DNA from 4 places in the Micromonospora sp. NPDC047707 genome. Region 1 is predicted to be linked to each of the others. Evidence: riboswitches for the same ligand, from Rfam matches in the RefSeq annotation. Region 1 holds a riboswitch; each other region holds the start of a gene.

Region 1 (2,899 bases):
GTCGCGGCATTCGTCGCGCAGGGCGAGTGCCACCTGGTCGGCGGTGTCGGCGAGCGGCTGGTCGGTGCGGACGAACGACCAGGCCAGAATCGTCACCGGACCGGTGAGCATGCCCTTGACCGGCCGGTCGGTCAGCGACTGCGCGTAGGTGGACCAGCTGACTGTCATCGATGCCCTGCGGGCCACGTCGCCGTAGATGATGGGCGGACGGACGCAGCGGGAGCCGTAGGACTGCACCCAACCGCGCTCGGTGGCGGCGAACCCGTCCAGCTGCTCCCCGAAGTACTGGACCATGTCGTTGCGTTCCGGCTCGCCGTGCACGAGCACGTCCAGGCCCAGCCGCTCCTGGAACCGGATGACGTGCTCCACCTCGGCCCGCATCCGTTCGGTGTAGGCGGCGTCGTCGAGGCGGCCGGCGCGGTGCTCGGCGCGAGCCTTGCGCAGCTCGCCGGTCTGCGGGAACGAGCCGATGGTCGTGGTCGGCAGGGGCGGCAGGTTCAGCCGGGCCTGTTGTGCCGCCGCACGCTCCGGATAGGCACCGCGCTGCCGGTCCGCGGGACGCAGCGCTGCGAGCCGGCCGCGTACGGCGTCGTTGCGCCACGTCGCCGGAGTGGGCGGTAGCCGCTCGGGCAGGGACGTGGTGCCGTTGCGCAGGGCACGACTCAGCAGGACGACCTCGTCGACCTTCTGCCGGGCGAAGGCCAGCCGCTGGCGTAGCGCCGGGTCGAGCGCGGTCTCGGCGGACAGGTCCACCGGCACGTGCAGGAGCGAGCACGACGAGGACACCGCAACGTGGTCGGCGAGCCCGGTGACGACGGCGCCGAAGGCGACCGCCGCGCGCAGATCCGTACGCCAGATGTTGCGGCCGTCGACGAGACCGGCGACGATCGTCTTGCCGTGCAGCGGACCCGCGCCGGCGAGCCGCTGCAGGTTGCCGGGCCCGGCGACCAGGTCCAGACCGACCGCTTCGACAGGTGTGTCGAGCAGGGCCGGCAGGGCGTCCCCCAGATCACCGAAGTAGGTGGCGACGAAGATCGCCGGCCGTTGTTCCACCGCGCACAGCCGGGTGTAGGCCTCCCGCAGCGCCTCGATCTCGGCGGCGCTCCGGTCGGCGACGTAGCCGGGTTCGTCCAGCTGCACCCACTGCACACCGGCGGCGGCGAGGGAACGCAGAAGATCGGCGTACACGTCGACCAGATCGGTCAACCGGTCGAACGGTTCGCCGCCCGGCTCGGTCGGCTTGGCCAGCAGGAGGAAGGTGGCCGGCCCGACCAGCACCGGGCGGGTCAGGACACCCAGGTCGCGCGCCTCCCGGTACTCGTTCAACGCCTTGGCGGGATTCGCGGCGAAGACCGTCTCGGGGCCGACCTCCGGGACCAGGTAGTGGTAGTTCGTGTCGAACCACTTGGTGAGCTCCAGCGCCGGCTCGGTGTCGGCGCCGCGGGCCATGGCGAAGTAGGTGTCCAGGTCGGACAGGCCGAGCCGGGCGAACCGGTGCGGGATCGCCCCGACGGCGACGGCGGTGTCGAGCAGGTGGTCGTAGTAGGAGAACGTGTTGGACGGGATCGCGTCCAGGCGCGCGTCACGCAGCGTGCGCCAAACCTCCACCCGCAGTGCGGCAGCGGTCTTCGCCAACTCCTCGGCGTCGATTCTGCCCGCCCAGTAGGCCTCGACGGCCTTCTTCAGCTCACGGTTGCCGCCAATACGCGGGTAACCGAGCACGGTGCACTGACCGAATGCGGTACTCATGGGATCCTTCCCTCGAAGTGCCCGAGGCCGTGCGGGAGGGCAGGGAGGGAAGGGGTACGGCGACGTACCGGCTTCCGCCCCGGCCGTCCCGAGAGACCGTCGGCGGCACACGCCGGGTGGCGTGCGCGGTGCGGGCAGGTCTTCGGACTCGCGGGCGTGACCGGTACGGTCGCCTACTGGCCGTCGCTTCCCAGACCTCGCGGTCCAGTGCTTGATGACGGCGGTCGTTCCCACTCACCGCTGCGGGGCAGTCCCGGGCTCGCACCGGGTTCCCTCTTACGACGCCGCGCCCATTGTGGACACGGCGAACCAGCACCGTTGTCTATCGTATGGGGCGATGAGCGAATGTGGCCGGCGCGTCCGTCCTGCGGGACGGCGCGCCGTCGCGGCAGCGGGATGTCCGCGCGCGACGAGAAGGTGACGGATGGGCCAGAAGATCGACAGGGTCGCGGTGGTGGTGGACGGCGCCGACTGGGTGGCGGTACGGCCGGAGGACTTCGACCGCTTGGACGCCTCCCGCCGCCAGGTCGGCGCCCGCGCCGCCCGGGCGACCCGGCTGGAGCACGAGTTGCGGGAGGCGCGGGCCCGTCTGGCGCGGATCGAGGAGATCCTCGCCGACGCGAGCCCGGCCGACTGCGTCTGTGAGCGTCTCACCGCAGTGCTGGCCGACGATCCGGCCGCCCACCGCCGACCACTGGTCAGAAGCCGTCGTCGACGTTGACGCCTACCGCCCGTGGCCTTCCTGCCGACGCACGACGCACGGGATGAGGCCCTGATCGGCCTGCGTCCGCGGGACGTCTCCACCCGACGATCGGAGATGGCGTTCGTCACCGTGACGAGGCGACGGCCGACAGGCTAGGGTGACGCTGCCGTGGTGTTCGGGAAGCCGGTGCGATGCCGGCGCGGCCCTCGCCACTGTGATCGGGAAGTCCGCGGCCCTCGTCGCTTGCGAGGTCACTGGGCGCCACGCGCCTGGGAAGGCCGGCCACGGACGTACCTCCCGTCAGCCAGGAGACCGGCCACGGCACAGCGATGACCCGTCCACGAGGTGCTGGAAGGCGGTCCCGATGCGCGTGCGCGCGATGCGGCCCACCCTGTCCCGGCGCGTTGCCGCGCCACTGTCCATCCTGCTCGTCCTGCTCGGCGGTTG
Region 2 (2,899 bases), on a different contig from region 1:
CCAGAGGTCTTCCGGGCCCGCGATCGGCAGGGCACCACCCACGACAGCCGCCCCGAGCGGCGGGGACACCAGCCGCGCCGCCAGGCCCAGGAAGGTGACCGACGCGACGACGCGCACCGGCACGGCGTCCGCCGGCAGATCGCACCGCGTACGCAGCGTGGTGGCCGCCGCGTCCACCCGCTCGGCGAGGACGTCGCCGTCGAGCAGGTCGGTCAGTGGCCGCCAGCCCGCCCGGTCGAACCACGGGGACCAGGCGAAGAAGGGGCCCAGCACGGAGGCCGCCGCCAGCGCCTGCCGGGCGTCGCGTGGTTCGGACGGCGGTCGCGGCGGCGCTGCCACCTACCGGCCGGCGGCCACGGGCACCGGCTGCCGCGACAGGCGTGCGCCCCGCTCGGCCAGCAGGCCGAAGACCAGGCCGAGCGTCGTCCACACGACGAGTTGGGTACCCAGCGACGCCAGCCGGAAGTTCCAGAGCAGGATCGGCGAGAAGCCTTCCGGGACCTCCTCGATCGAGGGCAGCAGCGCCAGCGCGAGCCCGACGACCAGGACGAACGCGCCGGCTCCGACGAGGCCCGCGTTCCAGGTGCCGAGCCGGGCGACCTGCGCTCGGCCGAGGTATCCGCCGAGCGCCACCCCGGCGAGCGCGATCACCATCACCAGGAAGAACAGCGAGGTGCGTCGACCGATGGTGTCGGGGTCGCCGGTCGCCGGCGGGTTGGCCGGGTACTTGAGCCACGGCACCAGCGCGACCACCACGAACCCGGTGAGCGCGACCAGCACCGCGGTCGCCCGCGGGCCGAACCGACCGATCCGCCCGTAGGCGGCGGCGAACACCATCGCGAAGATCCCGCCGAGGGCGACGGCGTAGATGAGCGACGCGGTGAGCAGGCCGACGGTGCTCTGCACCGTCCGGCTGATGCCCTCCGGCTCGCCGGCCACGGCCGGCTCCGGTGCGGCGTTGGCCTCCTCGAATGCGATCGCCTGGTCGATCGGACCTTCACCGACGAAGTGGGCGAACACGAATGCCAGGAGTCCGGCGGCGAGGCCGGCGAGCATGCCGCGGACGAGCAGGGCGCGGGGTGACAGCATGGTTTCGGACCCGCCCGTCAGTGGCAGGGGAAGCCGAGCAGGTGACGGCCGTCGTGCAGGAACTCGTGCACGTTCGCACCGCTGACCACCTGGAAGACACCCTGCTCGGTGCCGACGAAGTAGAGCAGCACGAGGGCCAGCACCGTGCCGAAGAGCAGCCACGGCTGCAGCTCACGCCACGGAATGGCGACGGGCGGGGTGACCGGGCGGGGCAGGGCGGAAGACGGGCTGGACACGGGCAACCTCCTCGGGATCACGCGTCCCACAACGGGTTCCGGTGACGGTGGCGGGTCTGACTTCCGCGTCACCCCTTGCCTACGGGGTGGACGCGGTCACAGTGGCGCGACCGTGCCGGAATTGCACCGGCTTCCGCACACATCGTCGCCCCGGACGCTACGGTCGGCGACGCCACAATGTCAACTGTGGCCTCGCCGACCGCTGAGGGCCCGACCCCACTCCCCCGCCGAGCTGGCCGCTCTCCTCGCCCACGCGGAGCCGACGGCCGACGCCGACCCGGCGGGGCCGTGACGGTCAGCTCCGCAGGCCGACCGGTGGGCCGAACCGGACCGGGACACCCGGCGAGTAGAGCACGCTGACCGGATGCGCCGTCGGCGGCGGAAGCCCGGCGGCGGTGACCAGCTCGTCGTCCAGATGCAGCAGCTCGGCCCGGTGCAACGGCCAGCGGGGGTGCCAGTTCGGCAGGTGCAGGGTGCGGCCCCACGCCCGGGTGTGCAGACCCCACCGGGCGGTGACGAAGTGCTCCAGCGGGGTCGGGTCGACGACCCGCTCGCCCACCCGGACCGCCATCCGGCTCGTCGTGCCAGCCGGACCGGGCCAGCGGCGCCGGAGCCGGTACGTGAGACGGTCACCGTCGCGGGTTAGGCGCATCGCCGACCAGAGGTACGGCAGCCGCAGTGTCGCCCGGGCGACCAGCACCGGAACCAACCGGGACGCGTCGAGCGAGCGGAACACCACGGCACGCCGGCCGGTGTCGTCGACCGAGTACAGCCGCACGTTGGTCTCCCAGAAGGTGCCGAAGTACGGCACCCCCGGCCCTCGGCCCAGGCCCAGCCCCACCATGCGGAAGCCGATCAGACCGACGTAGGTCGAACCGTCCACCGTGTCCGGTCGGGTGCCGGGCGGCAGCAGGGGTGCCACCAGATCCGGTGCGACCGCCCAGTGCAGGAAGGTGAGATCCTCCCAGCGCTGCCGGAGGATCGCTCGCGGAAACGCCTGCTCGGGCGCGCAGTCGATTGGCTCGATGTCCACACGTCCATCCTGCCCTTCGTGGGACCGCCGGGACGTACCGTGCCGGCCGGCTCCACCGCGAGGCGGCGGGACCGGTTGCCGGCTGGATCACGCCGCCGTGGTCCGTTGCCGGTGGGTGGCGTCGGCGTGGGGACGGCGGGCGGCGACGAATCCGAAGACGGCGGCGGTGAAGAACATCACGGTGCCGTAGATGGCCGGCGGCATGGCGATGTCGTTGTTGCCGAGCAGGGCCGGGCTCAGCGCGATCGTGATGGCCAGGGTCGCGTTGTGGATGCCGATCTCGAACGAGGACGCGACGGCTTCCCGGTGCCCGACGCCGGACAGGCGCGGCGCCGCGTACCCGATGGCCAGGCTGACCAGGTTGAACAGCAGGGCGACGAGGCCGACGGCGCCGACGGTGGCGGCGAGCTCGTCCTTGATGCCGATCACCGCGCCGGTGAGCACCACGACGAGGACCACGATGGAGAGGATCTTCACGGGGCGCTGCATGCGCGCGGCGAAGTCGGGACGGTGCCGGCGGACGGCCATCCCGATCGAGATC
Region 3 (2,899 bases), on a different contig from region 1:
CGTCACACGGCTGACCGTTGAGCCGGCAACCGGTGGGGCTGCCGGACCCGTTGCCGAGAAGGCCGAACGTCACCGAGGTGCCGGGAGTGAGCGTGCCGTTCCAGGACCGGTTGGTGAAGCTGTAGTGCTGCCCGTCCCGGGTCATCAACGCGTCCCAGTACGAGCCCACGCTGGTACCCGCCGGCAGGTCGAACTCGACGCGCCAGGAGTCGAGGGTGCTGCCGCCCCGGTTGGTGATGGTGTACCGGCCCTCCCAACCAGATCCCCAGTCGGAGGTCTTGACGAAGGTCGCGGTCGGTGTGGCCGCCGCGGCCGCGGTGGCGCCGACGGCCACGGGGACCGCCGCCATGACCGCGACGACGCCCGCCAGGACGAGATTCCTGACGTTCAGCTTCACAGGTCCTCCGGTGGAGACGTCGCCCGAACAGCTCGCGCGGTCGACGCCGGGACGGCGCCTCGGCCTACCGCAATCGAACTATAAACATACTTAAATGTTCTGGCAACGGGCGGTTGAGGTCGCCCTCGTCCACCGGCGGTCCGTGATGGCGGGCGAGCGCCAGCAGGGCCACGCGCAACTGCGGTAAGGAACGCGGAGAGCCGCTCCCCCCACCGTGTCACCGGCCGGTGTCCCGGGGGAGCAACCACGAGCCGCGATGTCCCGGGCGGCCGTAGCGTCAGTTCCCGGCTCGGCCGGAAGCGTCGACGGTCGACACGGGGGTGCCGAGTTCGACGGTACGGGAGACGGTGCAGAGCCGGTCGTGCGACTGCTGCAGCGACCGGGGCAGCGCCGCACGCGCCTTGTCGCCGTCTTCGTCCATCGGGAATTCCACGGTGAACTCGACCGTGAGGTTCCGCATCCGGTTCCCTCCGGTCTCGTCCCGGACCTTGTCGCCGCTGACCTTGACGGTGAACCGGGTCGGCTCGGCGCGGCGGCTGGTGATGTGGTCCACGTCGATCGCGGTGCAACCGCCGATGGCCGCCAGAAGCAGCTCCACCGGTGTGAAGCTGGCGTCCTCACCCGCGCCCATCGGCAGCGATCCGCCGCGGACGTTCCGCGCGACGTACCGCCCGACGCTGGTGCGCTCGATCTCGACGGAGCGGAAGGTGTCCTCACTCATGACCGGGACGCTACCCAACCGGGCCGGTGGCCGCCGGGAGAGGTGGATGATCGGGTGAGACGAAGCTGACACGCCGACGCGACATCTAGTGTTGCTTGCTCGACGGTGTCGGCATATATGGTGTTCCCCGCAGCTGGTTCGGCCGTTCCCGCAGGGGCGGTCGAGGCAAGAGGGAACCCGGTGCGAGTCCGGGGCTGCCCCGCAGCGGTGAGTGGGAACGACCGCCGTCATCGAGCACTGGGCCTGATCGGGCCTGGGAAGCGACGGCCAGTAGGCGACCGGCGACCCCGGTCAGGCCCGCGAGTCCGAAGACCTGCCAGCGCGCCGTGCGCCTGTGCGCGCGGCGGTCGGAGGTCGCGCGGGACGACCGACGCCAGCAGCCGGGCCTGCCGTCCGTCGGGTCCGTTGGCGTTCTCCCGCGTCCGAGGGCCATCGGAGACAGCGCGAGGAGAGGTCATGACGGTCGTACAGGAGAGGCTCGCGTCCGGCGCGGGCGCACCGGAGCCGCGCCGGCAGGTGATGCAGGTCCGCAAACGCAACGGCGACGCCGAGCCGGTGGACGTCAACAAGATCGTCAAGGCGGTCGAGCGGTGGGTGGCCGACCTGGACGAGGTGGACCCGTTGCGGGTCGCCACGAAGACGATCAGTGGTCTCTACGACGGGGCGACGACCGCGGAGCTGGACAAGTTGTCGATCCAGACGGCGGCGGAGCTGATCGGCGAGGAGCCGCAGTACTCGAAACTGGCGGCGCGATTGCTGGCCGCGTACGTGGACAAGGAGGTCCGCGGGCAGGGTGTGGCGAGCTTCAGCCAGTCCATCCGGTACGCCCACGGGCTGGGCCTGATCGGTGACGACACCGCCGCGTTCGTGGCCCGCAACGCCCGCAAGCTCGACGACGCCGTGGACCCTGTCGGTGACCTGCGGTTCGAGTACTTCGGGCTGCGCACGGTCGCCGACCGCTACCTGCTGCGCCACCCCGAGTCGCGGCTGGTGGTGGAGACGCCGCAGTACTGGCTGCTACGGGTGGCCTGCGGGCTGTCCGGGACGCCGGGCGAGGCGATCCGCTTCTACCGGCTGATGTCGTCGCTGGCGTACCTGCCGAGTTCACCCACGTTGTTCAACTCGGGCACCCGGCACACGCAGATGTCGTCCTGCTTCCTGGTCGACTCGCCACGGGACGAGCTGGACTCGATCTACGAGCGGTACCACCAGGTGGCGAAGCTGTCGAAGTTCTCCGGCGGCATCGGCATCGCCTGGTCGCGGGTACGCGGCCGGGGCGCGCTGATCCGCGGCACGAACGGCAGGTCGAACGGCATCGTGCCGTTCCTCAAGACCCTCGACGCCGGCGTCGCGGCGGTCAACCAGGGCGGCCGTCGCAAGGGGGCGGCCTGCGTCTACCTGGAGCCGTGGCACCCGGACATCGAGGAGTTCCTGGAGCTGCGGGACAACACCGGGGAGGAGTCCCGGCGTACGCACAACCTGAACCTCGCCAACTGGATCCCGGACGAGTTCATGCGCCGGGTGGAGGCGGACGGCGACTGGTCGCTGATCGACCCCTCCGACGCGCCGGAGCTGCCCGACCTGTACGGCGAGGAGTTCGACGCCGCCTACCGGATCGCCGAGAAGAAGGCGGTCCGGACGGTCAAGGCCCGGGACCTGTACGGGCGGATGATGCGGACGCTGGCGCAGACCGGCAACGGGTGGATGACGTTCAAGGACCCGTCGAACCGGCTGTCCAACCAGACCGGCGTGCCGGGCAACACGATCCACCTGTCCAACCT
Region 4 (2,899 bases), on a different contig from region 1:
CGGCGCCGACAGCCAGCGGTACGCGGCCAGGTAGTGGTGGCTCGGCGGCAGGTCCGGGTCGTGGTAGATGGCGACCGGGTTCTCGCCGAAGCCGCGGGGCGGCTGGATCAGCAGCGCCACGTTGCCGAAGCGCAGCCCGGCGAGCACGATGTCGCCGCCGTCGGTGTACAGCTCACCGGGCGGCTCACCCCAGTGCTCCCGCATCGCCTCCCGCAGCTCCGCCGGCACCTCCGCGAACCAGCGCCGGTACGTCTCCCCCGGCACCCGCGCCGACGCGGCGGCGAGCTGCTCCGGGGTGAGCCACTCCACGTCGTGGCCGCCCGCGGCGATGAGGGCGTGGATGAGGGTGTCCCCGTCGTCGGGGACCGGCGCGTCGCCCAGGTGGTATCCGGCGTCGGCGAGGGCGGTGAGCAGCCGCACCGCGCTGGCCGGGGTGTCCAGGCCGACGGCGTTGCCGACCCGGGAGTGCTTCGTCGGGTACGAGCTGAGCACCACCGCGAGCCGCTTGTCGGCGTTCGGCACGTGCCGCAGCCGGGCGTGCCGCACGGCGATGCCGGCGACCCGGGCGGCCCGCTCCGGGTCCGGCTCGTACACCGACAGCCCGTCGGCGTCGATCCGTTTGAACGAGAACGGCACGGTGACGATCCGCCCGTCGAACTCGGGGATGGCCACCTGCATGGCCGCGTCCAGCGGGGACAGTCCGGCGTCGCTGCCGGCCCACTGCGCGCGGGTGCTGGTGAGGCAGAGCGCCTGGATCACCGGTACGTCGAGGGCGGCGAGCGCGCCCACGTCCCAGGCGTCCTCGTCGCCGCCGCCGGAGGCGTCGGCGGCGACCGCGCCACCGGCGGCGAGGACCGTGACCAGCAGCGCGTCGCAGCGGGCGAAGAGCCCCAGCGGTCCGGCGCCGGCGGTCAGCCCGCGCAGCGAGCCGCAGAAGATCGGCAGGGCGTTGCCGCCGGCCGCCTCGACGGCGTCGGCGAGGGTGTCGACGAACGCGGTGTTGCCGGCCAGGGCGTGCGCCCGGTAGAAGACGATCCCGATGGTCGGCCGGTCCGGGTGGGCCGGCCGCTCGCCGTGGATCCCGTACGCCGGTGTGGGCGCGGGCGGGGCGAAGCCCTCGCCGGTGAGCAGCACCGTGTCGGACAGGAACCGGGCCAGCTGCGCCAGGTTCTCCGGACCGCCCTCCACCAGGTAGGACAGGGCCTCGGTGGCCACTCCGGACGGCACCGTGGAGACCGCCATCAGGTCCGCGTCCGGCACGCTCTCGCCGCCCAGCACGACCGTCGGCACGCCGGAGGCGAGCACCGCGGCCAGGCCGTCCGGCCACGCCGCCCGGCCGCCGAGCAGGCGTACGACGGCCAGGTCCGCACCGTCGACCAGCGCCGGTACGGCGTCGGCCGCGACCCGGGCCGGGTTGGCCAGGCGGTAGTCGGCGCCGCTCGCGCGGGCGGCGAGCAGGTCGGTGTCGGCGGTGGACAGCAGCAGGATGGGCACGAGGGAGCTCCGAAGAGTGACGCCCGCCCCCGGGGGTGAGGCCGGTCGGGCTGGGGGCGAGGGATGGCTGCTCGGTCAGCGGATGCGGTGGGCCGGCGCGCGGCGCGACGGTGCGCCGGGGCCGGCGGCGAGCGGGCTCGTCAGGCGCGTGGTCGGCGCCGACCGGCCCGGCCGGTCAGGGCGAAGCGACCGGCCGGGCCGGTCGGGGCGACGCGTGCGGAGCGGCTGGGCGTCCGGGCGGGGCGGCGGCGGGCGCGTCGGCACGCGCGAAACGGATACGACGATCGTCGTCGATGGCGGGGGCGCTGCGCGTCATCGGGTCCTCCTCGGGTGTCCACGCCCTGGGGTGCACCGACGGCCGAAGTATCCTGGCTCCCGGATCGACGCTCACCCCCGGCCTTCCAACCGCGCACGCGCGGCCGTGACTCGCGAGGGGGGATCGCTCCCCGGTGACAGTGGCGGGACCGCGCCGGAATCGCACCGGCTTCCTTCACTGCCGTCCGGCCGCGAATGCTGCCACACCTCCGACGGCCGGTCAACGCGGCCCACACGTGCCCGACGGTCCAGCTAGGATCGGTGTGATGGCGGACACCGACGGGGCGGCGAGCCCCGCCATCGAGTTCCATCACGTCGCCGGTCGGGTGTGGGTGACCCCTTTCGACCCGGATCCGGCCTGGGTCCGGCCCTCCGTCGCACTGGTCGCGGACGAGCGCGGCAGCGTGCTGGTCGACGCGGGCCAGAGCCCGGCGCACGCCGCCGAGATCCAGGTGGCGCTGCGGGCCGCCGGGCTCCCGGAGCCACGCTGGCTGGTCTACACCCACCACCACTGGGACCACGTGTGGGGCGCCTGCGCCTGGCCCGGCGTGGAGATCGTCGGCCACGTCACCGGCGCCGACCTGCTGCACGCCGAGGCGGCCCGCCCGTGGAGCACCCGCTACCTGCGGGAGCAGGTCCGCGCCGACCCGCGGCTCGGGCCGAGCTTCCGGGCCCGGGCGCTCGCCGTGGACTCCTGGGACGATTTCACGGTCCGGCCGCCCACGCGGACGTTCACCGACGAGCTGGAGATGCCCACCGGCGTCCTGGTCCGGCACGTCGGCGGCCACCACGCCCCCGACTCGACCGTGGTGGTCGACCCGGCCTCGGGCGTGCTGCTCCTCGGCGACAGCTGGTACCCGCCGCCGCTGCACCTGCGCTCGCCCGACGACGGGCCGGACCTGGCCCTGGTCCGCCGCCTGCTCACCGACGACGTCGGCTGGTACGTCTCCAGCCACAGCCCGACGATGACCCTCGACGAGGCGCGCGCCGCCGTCGCGGACTGAGCCTCGGCGGGGCCGGCAGGACAGGCCCTAGCGGGCGCGGCGCTCCGGGTGGGCCCGGTTCCAGGCCCGCATGCGCTCCGGGTACC

What was found. A riboswitch is a leader RNA that binds a small molecule or an ion and turns the genes downstream of it on or off. The one in region 1 is predicted to bind cobalamin.
Region 2: another riboswitch for cobalamin. It lies ahead of AB0873_RS11420 (CbtB domain-containing protein); the one in region 1 lies ahead of metE (5-methyltetrahydropteroyltriglutamate--homocysteine S-methyltransferase).
Region 3: another riboswitch for cobalamin. It lies ahead of AB0873_RS11990 (ribonucleoside-diphosphate reductase subunit alpha); the one in region 1 lies ahead of metE (5-methyltetrahydropteroyltriglutamate--homocysteine S-methyltransferase).
Region 4: another riboswitch for cobalamin. It lies ahead of cobN (cobaltochelatase subunit CobN); the one in region 1 lies ahead of metE (5-methyltetrahydropteroyltriglutamate--homocysteine S-methyltransferase).

Annotation. Positions count from the first base shown of each region.
Region 1 covers NZ_JBEYSU010000014.1:32,901-35,799, reverse strand. The annotation lists gene metE (5-methyltetrahydropteroyltriglutamate--homocysteine S-methyltransferase) at 1-1,749, opposite strand, end outside; cobalamin riboswitch at 1,865-2,078, opposite strand; gene AB0873_RS17315 (hypothetical protein) at 2,174-2,470, shown strand; cobalamin riboswitch at 2,605-2,788, shown strand; gene AB0873_RS17310 (ABC transporter substrate-binding protein) at 2,817-2,899, shown strand, end outside.
Region 2 covers NZ_JBEYSU010000008.1:25,390-28,288, forward strand. The annotation lists gene AB0873_RS11410 ((2Fe-2S)-binding protein) at 1-339, opposite strand, end outside; gene AB0873_RS11415 (CbtA family protein) at 340-1,089, opposite strand; gene AB0873_RS11420 (CbtB domain-containing protein) at 1,107-1,325, opposite strand; cobalamin riboswitch at 1,357-1,517, opposite strand; gene AB0873_RS11425 (DUF2071 domain-containing protein) at 1,621-2,358, opposite strand; gene AB0873_RS11430 (bile acid:sodium symporter family protein) at 2,446-2,899, opposite strand, start outside.
Region 3 covers NZ_JBEYSU010000008.1:160,239-163,137, forward strand. The annotation lists gene AB0873_RS11980 (cellulase family glycosylhydrolase) at 1-397, opposite strand, end outside; gene AB0873_RS11985 (OsmC family protein) at 675-1,118, opposite strand; cobalamin riboswitch at 1,236-1,454, shown strand; gene AB0873_RS11990 (ribonucleoside-diphosphate reductase subunit alpha) at 1,575-2,899, shown strand, end outside.
Region 4 covers NZ_JBEYSU010000028.1:25,862-28,760, forward strand. The annotation lists partial or broken gene cobN (cobaltochelatase subunit CobN) at 1-1,497, opposite strand, end outside; cobalamin riboswitch at 1,856-1,985, opposite strand; gene AB0873_RS24245 (MBL fold metallo-hydrolase) at 2,076-2,813, shown strand; gene AB0873_RS24250 (hypothetical protein) at 2,841-2,899, opposite strand, start outside.